Regions from separate parts of the Halomonas sp. 141 genome, predicted to be linked through region 1. Evidence: predicted binding sites of a transcription regulator. Region 1 holds the regulator's gene; each other region holds the start of a gene.
The links. The regulator sigma-54, encoded in region 1, starts transcription at its own class of promoters, with help from an activator protein. The targets are predictions, from matches to a motif close to TGGCACNNNNNTTGCTNT.
Positions count from the first base shown of each region.

Region 2: a site for sigma-54 is predicted at 1,890-1,907, ahead of CWI66_RS11550 (HAD-IIB family hydrolase). Genes of this name have one in related genera too.
Region 3: a site for sigma-54 is predicted at 1,763-1,780, ahead of CWI66_RS09770 (P-II family nitrogen regulator). Genes of this name have one in related genera too.
Region 4: a site for sigma-54 is predicted at 807-824, ahead of urtA (urea ABC transporter substrate-binding protein). Genes of this name have one in related genera too.

Region 1 is NZ_PINZ01000002.1:99,135-104,971, forward strand. Features, by position in the region: gene rapZ (RNase adapter RapZ) at 1-549, opposite strand, end outside; gene ptsN (PTS IIA-like nitrogen regulatory protein PtsN) at 620-1,087, opposite strand; gene hpf (ribosome hibernation-promoting factor, HPF/YfiA family) at 1,092-1,400, opposite strand; gene CWI66_RS01825 (RNA polymerase factor sigma-54) at 1,498-2,913, opposite strand; gene lptB (LPS export ABC transporter ATP-binding protein) at 3,019-3,765, opposite strand; gene lptA (lipopolysaccharide transport periplasmic protein LptA) at 3,789-4,292, opposite strand; gene lptC (LPS export ABC transporter periplasmic protein LptC) at 4,289-4,873, opposite strand; gene CWI66_RS01845 (KdsC family phosphatase) at 4,874-5,416, opposite strand; gene CWI66_RS01850 (KpsF/GutQ family sugar-phosphate isomerase) at 5,451-5,837, opposite strand, start outside.
Region 2 is NZ_PINZ01000024.1:39,353-45,189, reverse strand. Features, by position in the region: gene CWI66_RS11555 (glycosyl transferase) at 1-877, opposite strand, end outside; gene CWI66_RS11550 (HAD-IIB family hydrolase) at 896-1,801, opposite strand; gene CWI66_RS11545 (OmpA family protein) at 2,624-3,655, opposite strand; gene CWI66_RS11540 (hypothetical protein) at 3,769-4,506, shown strand; gene CWI66_RS11535 (FlgO family outer membrane protein) at 4,512-5,090, shown strand; gene CWI66_RS11530 (glycosyltransferase family 32 protein) at 5,196-5,837, shown strand, end outside.
Region 3 is NZ_PINZ01000018.1:675-6,511, forward strand. Features, by position in the region: gene CWI66_RS09765 (ammonium transporter) at 42-1,289, opposite strand; gene CWI66_RS09770 (P-II family nitrogen regulator) at 1,348-1,686, opposite strand; gene CWI66_RS09775 (accessory factor UbiK family protein) at 2,037-2,378, shown strand; gene CWI66_RS09785 (very short patch repair endonuclease) at 2,790-3,251, opposite strand; gene dcm (DNA (cytosine-5-)-methyltransferase) at 3,337-4,800, opposite strand; gene CWI66_RS09795 (hypothetical protein) at 4,871-5,837, opposite strand, start outside.
Region 4 is NZ_PINZ01000015.1:10,779-16,615, forward strand. Features, by position in the region: gene CWI66_RS08820 (tripartite tricarboxylate transporter permease) at 1-568, shown strand, start outside; gene urtA (urea ABC transporter substrate-binding protein) at 911-2,263, shown strand; gene urtB (urea ABC transporter permease subunit UrtB) at 2,344-3,951, shown strand; gene urtC (urea ABC transporter permease subunit UrtC) at 3,958-5,100, shown strand; gene urtD (urea ABC transporter ATP-binding protein UrtD) at 5,097-5,837, shown strand, end outside.

The DNA.
Region 1 (5,837 bases):
GATATCGGCATCCATGGGTACGCCCCGCTTATAGCCGAAGGATTCAAACGTCAGGGTCAGCTGGTCACGCCGTTGGTGAGCGACCTGATCGGTGATGCGACGGCGAAGATCGTGCACCGAGAGGCGTGACGTGTCGATCAACAGGTCGGCCAGATCGCGAATGTCGAGCAGCGTCTGCTCTTCCTTGTCGATGGCTTCTTCCAGGGTCATGTCACTATCCCGGGTCAGCGGGTGGCGCCGCCGGGTGGCCGAGTAGCGCTCCAGCAGAATGCGTGCGTCCGTGGTCAGGTAGATGACCTGAAAACGGATCTGGCGTTGACGTAGCTCTTCCAGTAACGCAGGCAACTGCTCCAGCGCCGTGGGCAGGTTGCGCGCATCGATGCTGACCGCCAGGTGAGTTCGCCCCCCTTGCTCGCGCAATTCATCGACCAGCGAGCCCAGCAGCATGGCGGGCAGGTTGTCGATGGCGTAATAGCCAAGATCCTCCAGCGCCTGTAGGGCGATGGACTTGCCGGACCCTGAGCGGCCGCTAATGATCACCAGCTGCATAGCGCATCTCTCTTGGGTATCAAAGGGATAGAGGGCTTGCCGTGTGCCTTGCTGCCTGGCAATGGCTGCGCTAGGCAGCCTGCTCGCGAATCTTGTCGGTCAGCAGCTCGAGCAATGCGCGCTGGCTACTGACATTGCGCAGCTGTTGGCGTGTGGCAGCGTCATTCATGATCGTGGCCACCTGCCCCAGCAGGGCCAGGTGCGTGTCATCGGCTTCTTCGGGAACCAACAGCACGAAGACCAGATCGACCGGGTCACCATCGATGGCATCGAAGTCGACGGGCTCGGCTAGCTTGAGAAAGCCAGCAATGGGCGTGCTGCAGTGAGGACTGCGTGCATGGGGGATGGCTACGCCATTGCCGATACCAGTGCTGCCCAGCCGTTCACGGCCAATCAGGCGACTGAAGACTTCCTGACTGTCCAGGCTGGGCGTGTTCTGAGCGATAAAGGTGCTGAAAAACTCCAGCACCCTTTTTTTGCTGCCCCCGGGCACGTCGTACAGCACGCGCTCCGGGGGGAGTATGGTTTCCAACGTCATCGGTTTAACGCACGCCAGCGCCTTGGGCGCGGGCTTGTGCTTTTTCCTTGTGTTTTACCAGCTGACGGTCGATTTTGTCCGCCAGGGCGTCAATGGCCGCGTACATGTCATTATCCTGCGCTTCCGCATGCAGGTCTGCTCCTGCGGCATGCAGCGTGCAAGCCGCTTGCTGGCGCTCCTTTTCGACAGATAAGGTGACCTGGACGGTCGTGATGTTGTCGTAGTGACGCTCAACGCGTTCCAGCTTTTCGTTTACGTAGTCACGCAAGGCGTCAGTCAGTTCAACGTGATGACCAGTGATGTTTACTTGCATTGACGTGCTCCTTATCCATCGGACTGTACTTCGATTGTAACCCTTTTTGGGCCATTGCAAAGCCCTCGCCGCGAGTTTGTTGGGCAAGAGCGTTTAACTAGCGCAAACGGCGTCGCTCGCTCGACGAAGGTATACCCATCGACTCTCGGTACTTGGCGACGGTGCGGCGTGCCACGGTAATGCCACCCTCTTCCAGCAGGGTGACCAGGCGACTGTCGGAGAGTGGCTTGCCTGGCGGCTCGTCCTGAATCAGTTTCTTGATGCGTGCTCGAATGGCCGTGCTGGAGTGGCTGTCGCCGCCCTCCTGGCCGCTGACCTGGCTGGAGAAGAAGTACTTGAGCTCGAAGACCCCGCGCGGGGTATGAATGTATTTCTGGGTGGTGACCCGGGAGATGGTCGATTCATGCATCTCTACCGCTTCGGCGATATCGGCCAGAATCAGCGGTTTCATGGCCTCTTCACCCTGCTCGAGGAAGCCTATCTGGCGGGCAATGATCTCGCGCCCCACGCGCAGCAGCGTGTCGTTGCGGCTCGACAGGCTCTTGATCAGCCAGCGAGCCTCCTGGAGGTGCTCTTTCAAAAACTGGTTGTCCTGGCTCTTGTCGGCGCGCTTGATCAGGCTGGCGTAGTCGGGCTGGATACGTAGCCGAGGCAGCGCTTCCGGGTTGAGTTCCAGATGCCAGCCCTCGTGATCGTGACGTACCACCAGGTCCGGCGTCACATAGCTGTCGTCGGTGACGCCGTAGGCGCTTCCGGGGCGAGGGTCAAGGCTGCGGATTAAACGAATGACATCGTCCAGCTGCTCGTCATCGAGGCTCAGGCGTCGTTTCAGCAGGCGCATGTCGTCCTTGCCCAGCGCTTCGAGAAACTGGCGTACCAGACGCTTGGCGGGCATCAACAGCGGAGTGTCTTCGGGTAGCGCGGCCAGCTGCAGCATCAGGCACTCGCGCAGGTCACGGGCGAACACGCCAGTAGGCTCGAACTGCTGCAGGCGCAGCAAGGTGTTTTCGACCTCGCGTTGGCTCAGGCCATCGTGGCCCTGCGCCTTGAGCCCCTCGCGGATGTCGTTGAGCGGCTGGGTCAGATAGCCGTTGGCATCCAGCGCATCGATGAGGCTCTCGGCAATGGCTTGCTCACGCGCAGAGAAGTCGGTCATGGCCAGTTGCCAGAGCAAGTGCCCGTGAAGGCTCTGCCCGGCCGCCTGGCGCTCGAAGTCCGGGCCTTCGCTACTGCCGCCCGCGCTGCCCATGTCCTGGTAGGTGTCGGACCAGTCGCTGTCCACGGAGAGCTCGTTGGGAATGCTGTCTGCCCACTCGGCTTCCTGAGGCTCGCTGACCGCCTGTTCGCCAAACTCATCCTCCTGTTCGAGCATGGGGTTGGCATCCAGCGCCTGCTGAATTTCTTGACGAAGGTCCAGCGTCGATAGCTGAAGCAGCGCAATGGCCTGCTGCAGCTGAGGTGTCATGGTCAGCTGTGTGCCGATGCGCAGTTGAAGAGAAGCTTTCATGACCATCTGAGAACCACTCGTTAATCAGAAAGCTCCACCCTAGAGCGACTCTCCGTTTGGTGCAAGTGCAATAAGCATGCCACTAAATAAAATGTCTTCGTGGGCCATTATTTAAAGGCGGAAGTCGGCGCCCAGGTAGACGTCGCGCACCTTCTGGTTATTGAGAATTTCCTGGGGGTTTCCACTGGCTATGATGTGTCCGTCGCCAACAATATAGGCAATATCGCAGATATCCAGGGTTTCACGCACGTTGTGGTCGGTGATGAGGACGCCAATATGACGCTTCTTGAGCGCGCGTATGATCGATTTGATATCGCCCACGGAAATGGGGTCGACGCCAGCAAAAGGTTCGTCCAGTAGAATGAAAGCGGGCTCGGTGGCCAGCGAGCGGGCAATTTCCACCCGTCGCCGCTCGCCGCCCGACAGGCTCATGCCCAGGTTGTCGCGAATATGGGTGATGTGGAAGTCTTCCAGCAGGGATTCGAGCTTCGCTTCTCGGCTATTGCGGTCCAGCTCCCGGCGCGTTTCCAGAATGGCCATGATGTTGTCGGCCACCGACAGCTTGCGAAAGATCGATGCTTCCTGGGGCAGGTAGCCGATACCCGCCAGCGCGCGTTCATGCATGGGCGCCCGGGTCAGGTCGAGATCGTCGATGCCCACCTTGCCAGCATCGGATTTCACCAGGCCGACGATCATGTAGAACGAGGTGGTCTTGCCCGCGCCGTTAGGGCCCAGCAGGCCCACCACGCTGCCCTGGGCAATTTCCAGATTGATATCCTTGACCACGCGGCGGCGTTTGTAGCTCTTGGCCAGATGCTGTGCATGGAGTGTCTTGACCGCTGCGGTGTCGGGGGTCATCGCTGTCACGGGGCGTCCTCTCGCTATTGTTCGGGCTGCAGGGTCATGCGGATGCGCTGTGGCGAACTGCCGCTGACATCAGAGCGCGCTTGCACCACCCCGCGGTCGATGAAGTATTCGAGCCGTCCCCCCTGGAAACGATCCCCTTGCTGGGTCAGTTCGGCTTGGTCGATGAGCTCGACGCGGCGTTCGGACACGTGGTAGACGATGCGGCGCGCCCAGCCTTCCATGGGCGTCGTCTGGTCTTCCAGTTGATTGCGCAGGTAGGCACGCTCGCCCGTGGCGACGGCCCGGGAGAGTTCGCCGGCCTGGTTGCGGTGAATTTCGACACGCTCTCCGCGCAGCTGCATTTCACCCTGACGAATATCGACATTGCCAGAGTAAACCGCCGTGCCCGCGCGCTGGTCCAGGTCCAGGCGGTCGGCCTCTACTTCGATAGGGGCCTGTTGTTGAGCAGTAGCAGGCAGTACGCCTACCACCATGGGGACGGCAAGGGCGAGCAGTGCCGTACGAAGCAGGGCGTTCATGGCGACTCCTGAGAAGGGTGGGGGGCGGGCGGGTGCACGCCGCGCACGTTATTGATCAAGCTGACACGACTATCGTCCAGCCAGACATCCATACGGGATGCCTCGATACGCTGGGGTGGCTGCTGCAGCACTACGGGGGTGTCGCTCCAGGCATGACGTGCCAGGCCATCATAATGCAGCAGGTCGGTATCCAGCTGCCAGCCTTCGTCTGGTGCCAATAGCCGTGCCGATCCGGCCAGCGTCAGCGCCTGGGTGTCCGTGTTCAGGGTGCCGGTATCGGCAACCGCCAACCACTCACGCTGTTCACTATCGAACAGCGTGGCGCGCGGTGACGTGACGTTGGTCATCGCCGCTTGCGGGGTATGTACCAGTCGCGGCGCGACCAGCGACTGTTGCAGAGTGCCATCTTCACCAAACAGAGTGATCTCGGCACTCTCCAGCACGTGTCCGGGCTCCTGAGCCTGAGCCTCAGGATCTACCTCGCGCTGCTGGGGCGCGCGGGGGTCCAGCCAAACCAGCAGTCCCCCCAGGGTGATGACCAGCCCCGTCAGCCAGACGCGCTTTTTCACCCTGATGCCCATTCAGGTGGAGCCGTGTAGGTAAGTGTCGAGCACGGCGTCCCAGTGCCCCTGGTTGGTCAGCAGCGTGTCGCAAATTTCGCGAACGGCGCCATGCCCGCCCAGACGGTCGGTAATCCAATCGGCGTGGGTATGCATGTAGTCCGGTGCGTTGGGGACGGTGATGCCGACGCCCGAGCGTTTGATCGGCGCCAGGTCCGGGAGGTCATCGCCGCAGAAGGCGACCTGCTCCAGGGTGATGCCGAGCCGCTGGCAGAGCCCACGCAGGGTGGCGAGCTTGTCTTCACAGCCTTGATGAACATGGCTGATGCCCAGCGCTGCGGCGCGCTGGCTCACCATGGGCGAGTCACGGCCGGTAATCAGCGCGACATGGATGCCGACGCGCTTGAGCAGCTTCAAGCCGTGGCCATCCTGGGTATGAAAGGCCTTGATTTCGACGCCGTCGGCCTGGAAGTAAAGGCGACCATCGGTCAGCACGCCGTCCACGTCCAGGGCCAGCAGTTTTACACGGCGTATACGATCTAAAAGTGCGTCAGGTAGGGCCATAGAGCCTCCGTATCATTCATCATGGGATCATGGGTTAGATAACGCCGCTTGCCAGCAGGTCATGCATGTGCAGCGCGCCAATCGGGCGCTGCTGTTCATCGACCACGGCCAGCGCCGTGATACGACTATCTTCCATTATACGCACGGCTTCGGCTGCCAGGACGTCGGGGCCGATGCGTTTGCCGGGCCGCGTCATGACGTCGTCTACCTTGACGTCGCGCAGGTCGTGAAACTGGTCCAGCGTGCGGCGCAGGTCGCCGTCGGTATAGACCCCGGCCAGCCGACCCTCATTGTCGATGACACAGGTAAAGCCGAGCCCCTGGCGGGTAATTTCCAGCAGAGCATCGCGCAGCGGGCTGCCCAGCGCCACCCGAGGCAGCCGCGCGCCGTCGTGCATCAGGTCGCGTACCCTTAGCAGCAG
Region 2 (5,837 bases), on a different contig from region 1:
GACTCATGCGGTTCAAACCACCGCTGGCATCCTCTTCGCTCACTGGCTGGTGTTTGTGGTCATAGGCATCGGCAATATCTACCTGGCATAGCTGGCGATGCGAGTAGTTGCGCTGTAGCTCCGAGAGCACGCCAATTTCCAGCCCCCAATCGGCGGGAATACGAATGCCCTCCAGCACGTCGCTGCGCATGGCAAACTCCCCCGACAGCGGGTAGCGGAAACTGTCCAGGTAATCCAGATACGGTAGCGGGCCGCACACGGTCTTCAACGCTCGCAGCAGCGGCGTCACCATCAAGCGAGACACCCGGCCATTCAGCTTGCCTTCGGCGATGCGCGGGTAGTAGCCCTTGCAGAAGCTGTAGTTGAAGCGTGGGTGCGCCACCGGGTACATCAAGCGCGCCAGCAGGCTACGGTCATAGGTGAGAATGTCGCAGTCGTGTAGCCCAACCACGGTCGAGCGCCCGGAGGCCAGCACATAGCCCGCGCAATACCACACGTTGCGCCCCTTGCCAGGTTCCAACGCTCCCAGCCCGTGGTGTTCGAGCTCGGCATCCAGCTCACGCAGCCGGGGCCCATCGTTCCATAGAATGCGGGTGTGCTGCGGCAGGCGTGAGAAAAACTCGCGGGCATAAAGAAATTGTTCGCGATCGGCCCGGTCCAGTCCAATCACGATTTCGTTGAGATACGGCACTTTGGCCAGCTCGTCCACAATGGCCGAGAGTGCAGGCCCTTCCAGCTCGGAAAACAGCGACGGTAGAATCAGCCCCATGGGGCGGCGCTTGGCAAATTGGCACAGCTCCCGCTCGAGCTCTTCCACGGGGCGACGGGTCAGGTTATGAAAATCGGTGATGACGCCATTCTGATGAAAATCACTCATGGGCACTTCCTCGTTGGGTTAAGCCGTGGCCGCTTGCTGGTGGGATTCCGCCGCTAATCGGCGGTCGTCTCGCCCCCACCAGTGAGCCACCCCCTCGGCCCATCCGGCTGGCCCGGTTGCCTGGGTGCGATACAACGCCCGGTTGTGCGGTGCCACCATCAAGTCATGGCAGCCCTTGATCACCACGGCCTGGTCCACGGCTTCCAGCATGGAAACGTCGTTGGGGCCATCGCCGAGCCCCAACGCCAGCGGCTGGCGCCCGCGCAGCGCCGCAAAGCGCTGGATCAACCAGGTCACCGCACTCCCCTTGCCTGATGCCTGCGCCATGACGTGCCAAAAACGCCCGCCCTGGGTCATGGTCAAACCATCGCCCTCCAGCGCCTCGCGCAGGGTCTCCAGGGCACGCTCGTCGTCTTCCCAGATCAGCGGCTCGCTGCCCTCACGCCGTTTGGCCGCCTTGGCCCGAGGCTCGTCCAGGCCGGTTCTGGCGATGACTTCCGCCACCTGCATCTCTCCCATGGGCGTAAACCGCAGGTTGAGGCGCTGCTTCCAGATGGCCAACCGCGCACGGATAAAGCGGATATCGACCCCCGTGTGCTTGATGACCACGCCGTCTGGCCCGCTGCCTGGCCGATCAAGGCTGGCATGGCACCAGCCTGGCGGCAGGCCAATCACGGCACCGTTTTCAGCAATGAAGGGCGTCGCTGTCAGCCCCAGGGCTTCACGCAGCGGCAGTAGTTCTGCCCGAGTTTTGCTGGTCACGGGAATCACCGGGACACCCAGCTGCTTGAGACGAGCAAGCCAGGGAGCGGCAGGCGAAAAATCATAGCTATGGTGGTCCAGCAAGGAACCGTCGAGATCAGTGACCACCAAACGCGGCTGTAACGCGGGATCAAGTAGTTCAGGACTAGCGAACTCGGTCATGGCAGCACCTTCTGCAAACTGAAATCAGGTCACCCAAAAGCCCAACGTAGCCATCTTTTGAGATCAATACCCAAGGTAGACAACCACCAAAGCAAAATGCATGCCAAGATGCTTTAATTAAATAAAATCAAAAGATTAAAACACGATTCAAGCGATGCCAGAGGAAGCACCAAAATAGGGCAACCCATGACGCACCAAAATAGAGCATGAGAAAGAGGCAGGGAGGTCGGGGAAATAGTGCTGAATTATTGTACAAGTCTTATCTAATCAAAACACCGAGCATAAAAAAAACAAAAAATTTGCACAAACCCTTGGCAAACATTTCAAAATAGCTATACTCGAATTGTACCCACTGACTGTCTCGTACACCCCCCTCACCTGATGTCAGTGGGCTGCAGTGAGCCAAGCCCTTTGATGCCCGCCACCCCCCTGGCGGGCTTTTTTTGTTCAGCAAAAACAAAGCAGTCCCAAGCCTGCCTGTGGGAAGCCCATTCATTGGCTTATAGCCAGAGCAGTCACCCAAGCCATCCTGTGGGAGGCCAATTTCATTGGGCGACTGCCTGGGCAGGCACCTGTGCTTGAATCATCGCGAGCTAAAGCTCCCTCCCACAAAAAGCTCCCACTAACAGCAGGGCTTCTTGAACAGTGGGAGGCCCATTCATTGGCTTATAGCCAAAGCAGCTACTCAAGCCTGCCTGTGGGAGGCCAATTTCATTGGGCGACTGCCTGAGTAGCCACCCATATCAAGCCAAATGCTGGAATCATCGCGGGCTGAAGCCTCCTCCTACAACAGTGAGCAGTCCCAAGCCAGCGCGTGAGTGCCTACTCCACGTGAATCACCACTTCGACACGGCGGTTGCGGGCGCGCCCTTCGGCGCTGCTGTTATCCTCCAGCGGGCGGGTATCGGCAAACCCGACGGCGCGCAGCCGTTCAGGTTCGACACCTGCAGCCTCCAGTGCTTCGACGATGGCAATGGCCCGTGCGCTAGAAAGCGCCCAGTTGGACGAAAACTCGGGGGTATTGATCGACTGACTATCCGAGTGCCCTTCGACCCAGACTTCACCGTCGTAGCGCTGAATGGTTTCCAGCAGGCTTCCCACCAGCGATGTACCGCCCTCGGTCAGCCCAGCGGTGGCTGAAGGAAACAGCAGCTGATCCTGCACCCGCAGGCTGATACCTTCCGCTACCCTGGAGACCTCGACGCCTTCCAGGTTCGGCAAATACAGCGATGTTTCGACGCGTTCGGACAGCTGCTCGTCCAGCGCCAAAGCGCTGCTGATGGCCTCATCGTCAATCTGTTGCACGTTGACAGGCGGTCGGTCGGTCAGCAGTACCATGTAACTGGCCAACGGCTGGCCCAGGCGCTGCGTCTCATCGACGAGCAGCGGCGTAGGCAAGGCGGGCAAGTAGCGCTCCAGCAGCGGCGCGACGGGCGATGTGTCGCTTTCGGCGGGTGCCAATGCCAGCAAGGGTGGCGCCCCCATAGGCTCGGGAACGCGCATGATCGGAGCAGGTAATCCTGCGACCCCCAGAGCCGCACTGATGGCCATCGGGCTAAGCGTGCCGGGCTCATTCAGGTAAGCGATGTTGCGCTTTTGGCGTCGCTCATCCAACAATGCGGGCAGCGGCACTTCAAGAGCAGGCACACTGCTTTCGCTGACGTCGGTGTCATCTGCTTCAGGGCTCCAACCGGGGCCGGTCACCCCGGCCGCCGCAATGATGATCACGAACAGCGCCACCAGCAGCGTCATGATGTCGATATAACTAATCATCCAGCCATTATTGCTATCGTCTTCCGGGTATGATGACAACAACGAATCGTGACGGGGGCCGCTACGGTGGTCCTCAAGCATGGGGGTTACTCATTCAAGTTTTAAACCTCGTGGCCGATCTACTATGAGCATGGCAAACTAGTCTATCAAAATGCCCTGTCAAAAAGCCGTTTACCAGCGATAAGGAACACTCGGTGCGCATTCGTCCTCTGTTGTCTCTCACTCGCCGCTACCTTGCCCCACTTGGGCTAGGCGCGGTTGGCCTGACGCTAAGCGGTTGTTTTTACGCCAATACATCACAGGCACCAATCGCCACTACCTACCCTTACAGTGAACAGCAGCGCATGCAGGCCGCGCACCATTGGAACGTGCTGGCCCAACATGAAGCCACCCATATCTTACAGCGGGAACGCGTACGGTTTCGCGACCTGTATATTACTCCTACCCATGATCACGGCCTGCACGGCTACAGTGGCGGCGAATTTGAACGTGGGTTTCGTACCTTACTCACCAGCGAACTCGTTACCCGCGGCGCCTCGGTCATGACCGAGCCAACCGATGCTACCGCAGAGGTACGCATCGGCGTAGAAACCGTCACTCACCGTGACCGAGGCTTCATCCGTCCTCCTGTGGGTGCTTTTACCGCACTCACGGCGGGCATTGCCGTTGCCACCATCCCCTATAACCAGTGGAGCGAGCCCGCCCTGGGACTTATCCCTGGCGGCATACTGGCCGATATTACTAGCGGTAGTTGGACCCACACCGGTAACGAAGAGATCATCATCACCACGCAGATCGTCGATGGCGAGCGTATTTTATACTCCTCTTCCAATATCTATTACATCAATGCTGGTGACCGTCGCCAGTATGCGCCGCACAGGGTTCCGCAAGCCCCCACGACGCCCACCGTTTCCATCACCGACACCTGGTAATGTATATGGCTACCCCTGGATCAAAGGCCCAGCGCCCCTATCGCCGCTTGGCTATCGCCGCCACCCTGCTCGCCATGCTAGGGCTGGCTGGCTGCTCGACGTTCGGCAATACCTCACCGCCGGAAGCGCCCAAACCCGACCTCTCTGCCCTGGCGCATCAAGCCGCACAGCAAATGGTTACCAATAACCCCGAACTGACCCGCTACAGCCCAATGATTGCCGCCACGTTCGTCAGCATCGACAATCTGAGCCAATCCTCCACCTTTGGCCGTATCAGCTCGGAAATCATGGCATCCGCGCTGGCACAGCAAGGCATGCAGGTTCGTGAAGTCAAAATGCGTGATAGCATGTTCATCGAAGAAAACGTAGGGGAACTGATTCTATCCCGGCAGGTACAAAGGCTCAGCTCCCAGCACAACGCCCGTTCTATCTTGATGGGCACCTATGCCCAGGGGCAGGATTACCTCTATGTGAGCACCCGCGTAGTCCGCGCAGGCGATGCCATGGTACTGGGCAGTGCCGATTTCCAGTTACCGTTGGACAACAACCTGCGCAGCCTGCTGGAAGGCCAAACGGGCTGGTAGCATAACCTTACCCCATGGATGGCCCATGGAGCCCCTATGGATAGGCCCCGGCCTAGCGCGCAAGCATGCCCACCAGACCGTTCATCAAATGAGTAACGCACGCCCATGTCACGTCACACTAAAAAAAGCAGGCCCGTGATTGTCGCCACCAGCCGCATCATCAAACTGCTGGCCAACATCACCAAACTGCTGAGCTATGGCTTTCACGCACTGTTTCCCGATAAACGCTTTACGCTCCCCGAGCGCTCCGCCCCTTGGCTGCCCCCCAAGGGCGAATCGACCATTCCACGCATCATCTGGCAAACCAATTTTACCAACCGGGTAACATTACCGGTTTACCTGAACTACCTGTTCAACCGGTTGATGGCACCGCGTTTCGAGTATCGGTTCATGATTACCGAGGCCAGAAAAGCGTTCATTGCCGACCACTACCCCGCAGAGATCAATCAACAATATGATCGCCTGCAAATCGGTGCTGCCCAAGCAGACTTCTGGAGGCTGCTGGTGCTCTACCAGCATGGTGGCGTGTATCTGGATATCGATGCCCACGCGATCTGGCCCTTGGCCAACACGTTAGGCAAGCATGAGGAGCTTTACATCACCACGCGCCGTGGTGAGCTCAGCAATTATTTCATTGCCAGCCGCCCCGGCAATCCGAACCTGTTGAGGCTGATCGAGCGAGTCCAGCACAATATCCAGGACAGCTCCCTGACCAACGTCTTCGAGTTGACCGGGCCGGGAGTTTTC
Region 3 (5,837 bases), on a different contig from region 1:
GGAGGCCTTGAGTAGCAGTGCCGCTTGCTATGGCACGGCGCTTATTTCTTGACGCCAAACTCAGGGTAGGCTTCCAGGCCACACTCTGCGATATCGACGCCTTCGTACTCTTCTTCTTCGCTGACACGGATACCCATGACCGCTTTCAGCACCAGCCACACCACCAGGCTCGCCAGGAACACCCAGCCGAAGATGCCCACGATACCGATCAGCTGTGCACCGAAGGACGCATCGCCATTGTTCAGCGGCACGGCCAGCACACCCCAGATACCCACGACACCGTGAACCGAGATAGCACCCACAGGGTCATCCAGCTTCAGCTTGTCCAGCGTGACGATGGCAGCGACCACGATCAGGCCACCGATGGCACCAATCAAGGCGGCACCCAGCGCAGAAGGCGACAGCGGGTCTGCGGTAATGGCGACCAGGCCTGCCAGCGCACCGTTCAGCGCCATGGTCAGGTCCGCCTTGCGGAACCACAGTTTGGCCAGCACCAGGGCTGCAATCACGCCACCCGCGGCCGCCGCATTGGTATTCACGAACACTTGAGCAACGTTGTTGGCCGACACGGCATCCGACATTTTCAGCTCGGAACCACCGTTGAAACCGAACCAGCCCATCCATAGGATGAAGGTACCCAGCGTGGCCAGCGGCATGTTGGCGCCCGGAATCGCGTGGATAGAACCGTCCTTGCCGTACTTGCCCTTACGGGGGCCCAGTACCAGCACACCTGCCAACGCTGCAGCGGCACCGGCCATGTGGACGATACCCGAGCCCGCATAGTCAGAGTAGCCAACGCCATCCAGCCAGCCACCGCCCCAGGTCCAGTAGCCAGACACCGGGTAGATGAAGGCGGTCATGACCACGGCAAACGCCAGGAAGGCCCACAGCTTCATACGCTCGGCCACGGCACCAGAGACGATCGACATCGCCGTTGCGACGAATACGACTTGGAAGAAGAAGTCCGAACGCATGGAGTAGTAAGGGGCATCCTCACCACCGGCCAGCACCGCATCGACGCTGTTCTCGGCACCGATCAGGAACCCAAGGCTGGGCAGGAAACCGCCTTCGCCGCTGGAGTACATGATGTAGTAGCCCACCAGCAGGTACATGGTGCAGGCAATGGCAAACAGCGCAATGTTCTTGGTCAGAATTTCAGCGGTGTTCTTGGAACGCACCATACCGGCCTCGAGCATCGAGAAGCCGGCGGCCATCCACATGACCAGTACGCCGCAAATCAGGAAGTAAAACGTATCGAGCGCGTAGCTCAATTCTGTAAGCTCGTTCATCAGGTGTTCCCCGTGATCCAAGAGAAGTTATTGGTGGGTCGTCGTTGTGTAGGCTGGCCTATACCGCGTCGGCGCCGCGCTCTCCGGTACGAATACGAATGACATCTTCCAGCGGCGTCACGAATACCTTGCCGTCACCGATCTTGCCGCTGTTGGCAGCGCTGCAGATGGCATCCAGCACGCTCTCCAGACGCGCATCGTCCACGGCCACTTCCACTTTCACCTTGGGCAGAAAGTCCACTACATACTCGGCACCGCGATACAGCTCGGTGTGGCCTTTCTGGCGACCAAATCCCTTGACCTCAGTAACCGTAATCCCCTGCACGCCGTTGTCGGCGAGTGCTTCACGAACGTCGTCAAGCTTGAAAGGCTTGATGATAGCGGTGATGAGTTTCATCCCGGATCTCCCCTGCTGGTTCAGTCCCACTCGGTGGAGAGCGGCGTGGCCGCCCGAATTTAGTGCTTGCCCTACTAATGCTCATACCGTGCCACTGGTTTTTTTCTTATTTAAATTCATGCCCTTAAACATTAAAAAATACGTTTCAAGAGCATCAGCAGGGCGACTATCCACCTCCTCCTACCCGCCACTGCACTAAAAAAGCACATCACCAAAAGCTCAATGCTTCTTTTTGATGCACGAGCGCATTGCAGGAGAAAACGCACGCGGGGCATGCGGATTGCCAAAGGGTTGCGTATCCTTACAGGTAAGCTATCCACATTTATGCGCCACCGTTTAAGGAGAGAGCCATGACGCCCCAGGATCGCATCAGCCGTTTAGCCCAGCAGATAGGCGACCGTTTACAGAACGCTTCCCAGGCCCCGGAAGACATTCAGAAAGGCGTGCAGCAAGTGGTGCGGGGAGCCTTCGACCGCCTGGAGCTGGTATCACGGGAAGACTTTGATATCTTGATGGATGTACTGCAGCGCACGCGCGCGCGCGTCGAGGCGCTGGAGCGTCAGGTAGCCAGCCTGGAAGCCACGGTGGAAGCAGCCAGCGCCGCACAGGCCACGCCCATGGAAGCCGAAGTACCACCAGCCCCCGCAGAGCCTGCCGAGCAAGACAAACCCACCCCAGGCAAGCCAGGCTGAAACAACGCTGGGTGCCTTTCCACAGGCCCCAGCATCTCCCTCCCCAAAAAATGAACAATAATCAATATCATTGACAGCATGAGCGAGCATGCTATCGTGCAGACTCGGCGTTAAATCTATCGGCGCTTTTTAGCACCATCACAGCGCATTTTTCAGGTCATTTAGCCCATCAGCTCATTGCCTCATGCTCCAGCCCTCCTGCGGTGCACCATCTGATATCACGCCATATCACGCCACACGCAGGTATATGACTTGGCTGGGCATCGCCCACCTTCGCCAATCACAAGGCGCTGCAGGCAATTCCGACGCCCCCTTGGTGACCGTTGACCCACTGCCTGCCCTCCGCCCTCCGCCCAGCGCTTTGCCCGCGAGCTGACCAACGCACTGTACGAACCGCGTGGCGAGCCAGGGTCATTGGCGTCTTACCCTAGGCGGCTTTTCCGGCCACTCCGGTAAAAAAATTTCGCCCTCAATCGTATCAATGACCTCATCAAACTGCTCAGGCGCGTGTTTCACCCCACACTCCCACACCACCACGACTCGCCACCCTATGGCCTCCAGCTCAGCCCGTTTACGCGCATCTCTACGCACATTCTCAGCGAGTTTGGTTTGCCAAAACTGCTTGCGGCTCGATGGGGTGGTGGCATAGAAGCACCCTTCATGCCGATGCCAGAAGCACCCGTTGACGAAGATGGCGACCTGATAGAGCGGGATGGTGATGTCGGGCTTGCCGGGAAGCTCAGTCGAATGAACGTCAAAGCCGATATGACGCTGCTCCAGAGCGGCCTGGACAAACCGCTCTGGAGCCGTGTTCTTACCCTGAATGGAAGCCATCATGCGTGATCGAGTCAAGCGATCGACAATATCAGCCAAGGTACTCGCCCTTTCATCTGAAGGATAGAACCGCTGCAAAAGACGATGGCCCGCTCCCCCGGCACCGATCGTTTAGGCCAGGCAATCACAGCGCAAGGGGCATCTCGTACTGTTGCGGGTCGTCATCCGCTTGAAGGGCTACCGTCTTGGCGGCGGCAGCCAGTATCCGTGGCTCCATCAACCTTGCCACGGCTTCGAACACAGGCACCACTACCGAATTGCCAAACTGACGGTATGCCTGCGTATCGGACACCGGGATGACGAAACGGCTTTCTCCCGGCTGGTCAAAGCCCATCAACCTGGCGCACTCCTGGGGGGTCAGTCGTCTGGGCCGATGCTTCTGATTATGGTCACTATAGAAGTCCATGGCGTCATCGAAGCCTCGATCCACCAGAATCTCCGAACCGTCCTTGTGATAACGGGCAGAGAGCGTACGGGCGACATCGTTGGGCCGCGTCAAGCCAAAACCGAAACCGTTGCCTTTTGCACGATGCTTCTGGGCGTACTTGTACAAGTACTCCCATAACTTCGGCGTCAGGATGTACTTGTCGTCGACCTCCGGGTCCAGCAGGTCACCAAAGGCTGGGCGCTCCTTTGGGTACATTTTATGGATATCCCTCAGGGTAAACCCTTCATGAACACCCAGATCTCGACGGAACCCCACCAGAACGATGCGTTCGCGATGCTGCGGCAGAAAGTGCCGCGCGTCGATGACCTTGGGATCCTGCCCTTTGGGCGAGTTCACATCCGCCACGTCATAGCCTAGCTCATCCAGCGTCTCACAGATGATCCTGAACGTTTTGCCTTTGTCATGGCTCTTGAGGTTCTTGACGTTCTCCAGCAGGAAAGCGGCGGGCTGCTTGGCGGCCAGAATACGCGCCACATCGAAGAACAGCGTTCCCTGCGCATCACACTCGAAACCGTGCTTTCGACCAAGGGAGTTTTTCTTCGACACACCGGCCAACGAAAACGGCTGACATGGAAAGCCCGCCAGCAGTACGTCGTGATTGGGAATCTGCCGATCGATGTGCCTGTACGCCGTCTCTTCGTCGATGCTCAGGTCGCCGCTCAGCGTGACTTCACGAATGTCCTCATTGAACCGGTGCTTGCGCGGGTCACAAAAGTGATTGGCCTTGTAGGTACGAACGGCATATTTATTCCACTCCGAGGTAAAGACGCACTCGCCTCCAATCGCCTCGAACCCCTTGCGTATGCCACCGATCCCGGCGAACAGGTCGATAAACCGAAAGGACGGCTGAAGGTCACTGGGCCGGGGAGCAGGCAACATGGACACCATTTGCTGATAAGCCGCACGCGTTACTTTCGGCTCCGCCTTACCCTTGGCCCAGCGGTTGATGGTCTCGCGACACCAGCTCCCCTTGTCAGCCATGGCGAGCGCCTCGGCGATGGCGCCCTGATCATAAATCTCCAGAAGCTTATCCAGCAGTGCTCGCTCGCTGAGCGCCTCGTAAGGCGACGGAGAGGCGCTCGGCAGGCTGGCAACCACGCCAGAACTTGCACCTGTTTGGACATCGATAAGGTGAGACATGCAAACCTCTGGGTCAAATCTGTGACAATGGCGCACGATTGTATCCCAAAAAACGAGATCCGCGAAGCGTTTACGGATGAATTCGGCTGTCGTACAACATCTGCTCCGTCACTGGCTGGTCAAGCTCCCCCATCGCCGCAAGGCGAATGTTTTTGGCGACGTCATCGACCGCATCATCCAGGGTTCCCAGCAGCTGGAACTCGGCGGCATTCACATAGCGAGCCTTCTGGCGGTCCGTGCCGGTAAACGACTGCTCAGCCCCCGTCTGCCATGACGGACGCTCACGTATCTGGCGCAAGGTGGGCGTGTCCAGCAGTTTCGCCAACAGCAACACGCGCTTACGCTCACCGATACGGTTAAGCAGGTAGCCCGTTCCGCGCTGTTTGTCCCAGATCGGTTTGACCATGATCATGTGCAGCGTCTTGATCCCTTTACGCGCCAAGTCCTGCATGACCTGTAACTGGCCATTATTAATCCCAAAGAAGAGGCCGCCACGACCTCGCTCGACGTAGGGAAACTTGTGTTTTACCTCCAACTGCATGAGCGCCCCATTGGGCAGTCGCGCCACACTATCGATATCCCAAACGCCATCGAAAAAAGGCTGTATCGCGCAATTTTTAAACAGTCGATGCAGGACGACATGTTTAAAAATATCGCGGCTGTAATGACTAAAAATGCCTGACCAAAAAGCTTGTTGCGAGCGGTGTTCGTCAATGACCGCGCTGGTTGGCATCCTGAAACGGGGGGAGTCATATCCACGACTTTTCAACATGAACGATTGAATCGGAATATGCGTCCTGCCCTGCCACTCCTTGATGAAGAAGTCTCTGGCGCTCTCGTCGTAATAGCAATCGAATAGAAACTCATCCTTGCCCGACGCAGGGAGCAGGTGGCGACTCAGGTCAGTGGCGGCCTCGCCAGCCCCCGAGTGATCCCATAGCCACCACGCGTTGACGTAGCGGGTGCGGGGCCGTCGCTTGATGGTCAGTGTTCTGACCAGAGACACGGGCAACACGTGCACCTGCTGGGTCATCAAC
Region 4 (5,837 bases), on a different contig from region 1:
CTGTACCGGCTCGTTCGTACCACTGCTGACCCTGGGGGTGCCTGGCTCGGGCACCACGGCGGTGCTGCTGGGGGCGCTGCTGGTCATGGGCGTGACGCCTGGCCCCATGATGCTGGAGCAGCGCCCGGACGTGTTCTGGGGGGTCATTGCCAGTATGTACATTGGTAATATTTTCCTGCTGGTACTCAACCTGCCGCTGATTCCGCTGATCGCCAAAATTCTCGATATGCCGCGTCCGCTGCTGCTCTCGATGATCCTGATCTTCTGCATGATCGGTGTTTACGGCATGAGCTTCAGCGTCTTCGACCTGCTGCTGCTGCTGGGCTTCGGCCTGATCGGCCTGGGCTTGCGGCTGTTCGGCTTCCCCACGGCGCCGCTGATTCTGGCGCTGATCCTGGGCAGCCTGATGGAAGAGTCCATGCGCCGCGCACTGCAGATTTCCGGAGGTGACTGGTCCATCTTCATCGACAAGCCTATTTCACTGTCACTGCTGATCATTGCGGCTCTGTCGCTGGGCATGCCGCTGCTGAAAAAGCGCCGCAAGCAGAAGGCCATGGCCGCCAAATAAGCGATTGTTGGGTGGTGGTGATGGAGTGAGTTTTGGCGTTGTCAGCGCCCGGGGGGAACCCCGGGCGCTTTTTTGTGTGCATGCACCCCTCTTTGGTGCAAGGCGCTTTGCTGGTGCATGACAACTGTGCATGGTGCCTCTCGGCTTGCCCTGAATTAGTGCGTCTGGCGCAATGCGGGTTTTTTTGAGTATCGCTAACTGTCTGATTGTCATTGTCTTAATAGGCTTTGATTCAATCTGGCGCACCCCTTGCAGTGTGAAAGGTGGATTAGCCCACGGCGGGCGAATGCCCGCTCTACGCGCCTATAACAAGCCCCTTCCAAGGGGTGCAAGGAGGTTCAAGTGACCACATCGCAACGCAAGACACACCCTCGTACCCTTGGCCGTTTCGCCACGGCCGCCCTGGCCGCCGCCATCATGGGCGCCAGCGCCCAGGCCGTTGCCCAGGACAACGACCCGATCAAGGTGGGTATTCTGCACTCCCTCTCTGGCACCATGGCCATCAGCGAATCGACCCTGAAAGACACCGTCGAAATGCTCATCGACCAGCAGAACGAAGCCGGTGGCCTGTTGGGGCGTCAGTTGGAAGCCGTGGTGGTCGACCCCGCTTCCAACTGGCCGCTGTTTGCCGAGCGTGCCCGCGAGCTGCTGGCCCAGCATGAGGTAGACGTGGTGTTCGGTAACTGGACCTCGGTATCCCGCAAGGCGGTACTGCCGGTGTTCGAAGAGCTGAACGGCCTGCTGTTCTACCCGGTACAGTACGAAGGGGAAGAGTCTTCCGAGAACGTCTTCTACACCGGCGCGGCACCCAACCAGCAGGCCATTCCTGCGGTGGAGTATCTGATCAACGAAGTCGGGATCGAGCGTTTCGCGCTGATCGGCACCGACTACGTCTATCCGCGCACCACCAACCGGATTCTGGAAGCCTTCCTGAAGGATGAGCACGGGGTGGCCGAAGAAGACATCATGGTCAACTACACCCCGTTCGGCCATTCGGACTGGCAGAACATCGTCTCTGAAATTCGTCGCTTCGGTGAAGAGGGCAAGCCCACGGCGGTGGTCTCCACCATCAACGGCGATGCCAACGTGCCGTTCTACCGTGAGCTGGCCAACCAGGGGATCGATGCCGCGGATATTCCCGTCATCGCCTTCTCGGTGGGTGAGCAGGAGCTGTCCGGTATCGATACCGGGCCGCTGGTGGGCCACTTGGCCGCCTGGAACTACTTCATGAGCGTGGACACCGACGCCAACTACGACTTCATCGACGCCTGGATCGACTGGACGGGCGATGAAGAAGCGGTCACCAACGACCCCATGGAAGCCCACTACATCGGCTTCAACATGTGGGCCGAAGCGGTGCGCAAGGCGGGTACCACCGATGTCGACGCGGTGAAAGATGCCATCATCGGCGTGACCGTGCCTAACCTTTCCGGTGGCTATGCCGCCATGATGCCCAACCACCACATCACCAAGCCGGTATTGATCGGTGAAGTGCAGGACAACGGCCAGTTCGACATCGTCTGGCAAACGCCGTCCACCGTGGCAGGCGATGCCTGGTCGGATTACCTGCCGGGTTCTCGCGACCTGATTGCTGACTGGCGTGCACCGATGCGCTGCGGCAACTTCAACGTCGCCAACGGCTCGTGCGGTGGCAGCACCGCAGCAGAAGAAGCCGAAGCGGCACTCGCCGAGTAACCCCCCTCCCTTGCCGCGAGCCTTCGCGGCAAGGGAGCACGCTATCTCTCCCCATTGATGATCACCAAAGGAAGAACCCCATGAGGCGTTTCCTTTCTGGGGTGTTGTGTCTGCTGCTGCTCAGCATGGCGACGTTGTCGCAGGCACAAACCCCCACCACACCTTCTGATGACGACGCGGCACTGGCGCTGCTGGAAGCGCTGGACGTGGAGAACTTCCGCGCCAAAGGCGAGGCCATCAACGCCATTGTGCAAAGCGACGACGAACGTGCCCGGGATTGGCTGCAAGCCTTGCTCGATGGCCGCCTGCAGCGCACCAGCGAGGGTCGCTTCGTCGTGGTGTTGAACAACACCGGGCGTGACTGGCCCGTGGCCGATGCCTTGACCGACGAGCCGCTGGGCGAGATGTCCCGCCGCGACCTCAACCGCATCGGCATCAACAACGCCCTGCGTAACCAACTGCGCAGCGCCATCGCCGTGGTCGACCTCTACTCCCCCAACGTGGAACGCCGCCGTACCTCCGCCGAGCGCCTGTTGGGCGAAGTGGACGAGACGCTGGCCGAGCCTCTGGAAGCGCTGATTGCCGAAGAAGAGGATAGCCAGGTGCAGCGCCGGTTAGCGCAGGCACTGGCCATTTATCAAACCGAAGCGGGCCAAATGGAAGGCGTGGAAGCGCTGCGGGGCAGCCTGCATCCGCGTGCCCGTGTGGCCCTCAATCGCGCGGCCAATGGCGATGACCCAGTGGTCGCCGACGCGGCCAGAGAGGCGCTCCTTAGCATCGAACAAAACCTCAAGATCAATCGTGCCCTCGAAACGCTCTACTTTGGCCTGAGCCTGGGGTCGGTACTGGTGCTGGCGGCCATCGGCCTGGCCATCACCTTTGGCGTCATGGGCGTGATCAACATGGCCCACGGCGAGCTGATGATGCTGGGCGCCTATACCACCTGGATGATGCAGCAACTGCTGCCGGGCCAGCCGGGGCTGGCGCTGATTCTTTCCATTCCAGCGGGCTTCATGGTGGCTGCCCTGGTGGGCATTGCCATCGAACGGGGCGTGATCCAGTTCCTCAAGGGCCGCCCGCTGGAAACGCTGCTGGCCACGTTCGGCATCAGCCTGATTCTGCAGCAGCTGGTGCGCACGGTGATCTCTCCGCTCAACCGCACCGTGGTGACGCCCGAATGGATGAGCGGTTCGCTGGTCATCAACGATGCGCTCTCGCTGACCCTCAACCGCATGTTCGTGCTCGGCTTTGCGCTGGTGGTGTTTGCCGGGCTGATGCTGATCATGCGCCGCACGCGGCTGGGGCTCGAAGTGCGCGCCGTGACCCAGAACCGCGCCATGGCACGCTCCATGGGCATCCGGGCCACTCGGGTGGATATCATGACCTTCGCGCTGGGTTCCGGCGTGGCGGGGCTGGCCGGTGTGGCGCTGTCGCAGCTCACCAACGTCGGCCCCAACCTGGGCCAGAACTACATCATCGACTCGTTCATGGTGGTGGTGTTCGGTGGCGTGGGTAACCTGTGGGGCACGCTGGTGGCGGGGCTTTCACTGGGTATCATCAACCAGGTGCTGGAGCCCTGGGCGGGTGCCGTGCTGGCCAAGATCATCGTGCTGGTGTTCATCATCCTGTTCATTCAAAAACGCCCGCGTGGACTCTTCCCGCAGAAGGGCCGGGCTGCGGAGGGCTAACCCATCATGATGACATCATCTTCTCAACGGTTCTGGCTGCTCCGCCCGTTCGGCGAACGGGCCACTCAGCTCTTTCTCGGCGTGCTGCTGGCCGCCCTGGTGCTGGTCACCGTACTGCACGTGGCAGTGCCGCAAGGGCATCCGCTGCATGTCAACGCCTACACCGTGAACCTGTTCGGCAAGTACCTGAGCTATGCGCTGCTGGCCGTGGCGGTGGACCTGGTGTGGGGCTATCTGGGCATTCTGAGTCTGGGCCACGGGGCGTTCTTCGCCATTGGCGGCTACGCCATGGGCATGTACCTGATGCGCCAGATTGGCGACCGTGGCACCTATGGCCACCCGGTCCTGCCCGACTTCATGGTGTTTCTGAACTGGGACAGCCTGCCCTGGTACTGGCTGGGCTTCGATATGGCCTGGTTCGCCTTTGCCATGGTGCTGCTGGCCCCTGGCCTGCTGGCGCTGGTGTTCGGCTTCCTGGCGTTCCGCTCGCGGGTGACCGGGGTGTATCTGTCGATCATCACCCAGGCGCTGACGTTTGCCCTGATGCTGGCTTTCTTCCGCAACGAGATGGGCTTCGGCGGCAACAATGGCCTCACCGATTTCCGTGAGCTGCTGGGCTTCAACCTGCGCAGCAACGACACGCGGCTGGGGCTGTTCATTGCCACTGGGGTGGCGCTGGCGCTGGGCTACATCCTGTGCCGCGCCATTGTCACCAGCAAGCTGGGCCGTGTGTGCGTGGCCACCCGCGATGCCGAAGCGCGTACGCGTTTCATCGGCTACCGGGTCGAACGCTTCCAGCTGTTCGTGTTCGTGGTCTCGGCCATGCTGGCGGGCCTGGCGGGGGCGCTTTATGTGCCTCAGGTAGGCATCATCAACCCCAGCGAATTCTCGCCGCTGTTCTCCATCGAAATCGTGCTTTGGGTAGCACTGGGTGGGCGGGCCACGCTGTACGGTGCCGTCATTGGGGCGATTCTGGTCAACTACGCCAAAACCGTGTTTACCGGGGTCATGCCGGATGCCTGGCTGTTTGCCCTGGGCGCGCTGTTCGTACTGGTCACGGTCTTCCTGCCCAAGGGCGTCGCGGGCCTTTTGAGCCACGTGAAGCGCCGTCGCAAAGCCGAACAACCGCCTACGGAGGCTGCAGCATGAGCCTGATACAATCGCTGAAAGCACGCGACCGAGTGTTCGACTTCATGGCGGGGGAAGCCTCGCCGGTGGACGTTCGCCACGGCCCGATTCTGTACATGGAAGACGTGACGGTGAGCTTCGATGGCTTCAAGGCCATCAATAACCTCAACCTGACCATCGACGACGGCGAGTTGCGCTGCATCATCGGCCCCAACGGGGCCGGTAAAACCACCATGATGGACATCATCACCGGCAAGACCCGCCCCAACCAGGGCAGCGTCTGGTTCGGCAGCCGCCATAACCTGCTGCAAATGAACGAGCCGGAAATCGCCAGCCTCGGCATTGGCCGCAAGTTCCAGAAGCCCACGGTGTTCGAAGCGCTCAGCGTGTTCGACAATCTGGAGCTGGCCATGGCCGCCGACAAGCGCATCTTTCCCACGCTGACCGCCCGCATGACCAGCGAGATCAGCGACCGCATCGACGACGTGCTGGACACCATCGGCCTGACCGCGCTGCGCTTCCAGCCCGCCGGGATTCTCTCCCACGGCCAGAAGCAGTGGCTGGAGATCGGCATGCTGCTGATGCAGCGCCCGCGCCTGCTGCTGGTGGACGAGCCGGTGGCCGGGATGACCGAACAGGAGATGGAGCGCACTGCCGAGCTGCTTACGGGGCTGGCTGGCAAACAGTCGGTGGTGGTGGTGGAGCACGACATGGGCTTTGTACGCTCGATTGCGCGCAAGGTGACCGTGCTGCACCAG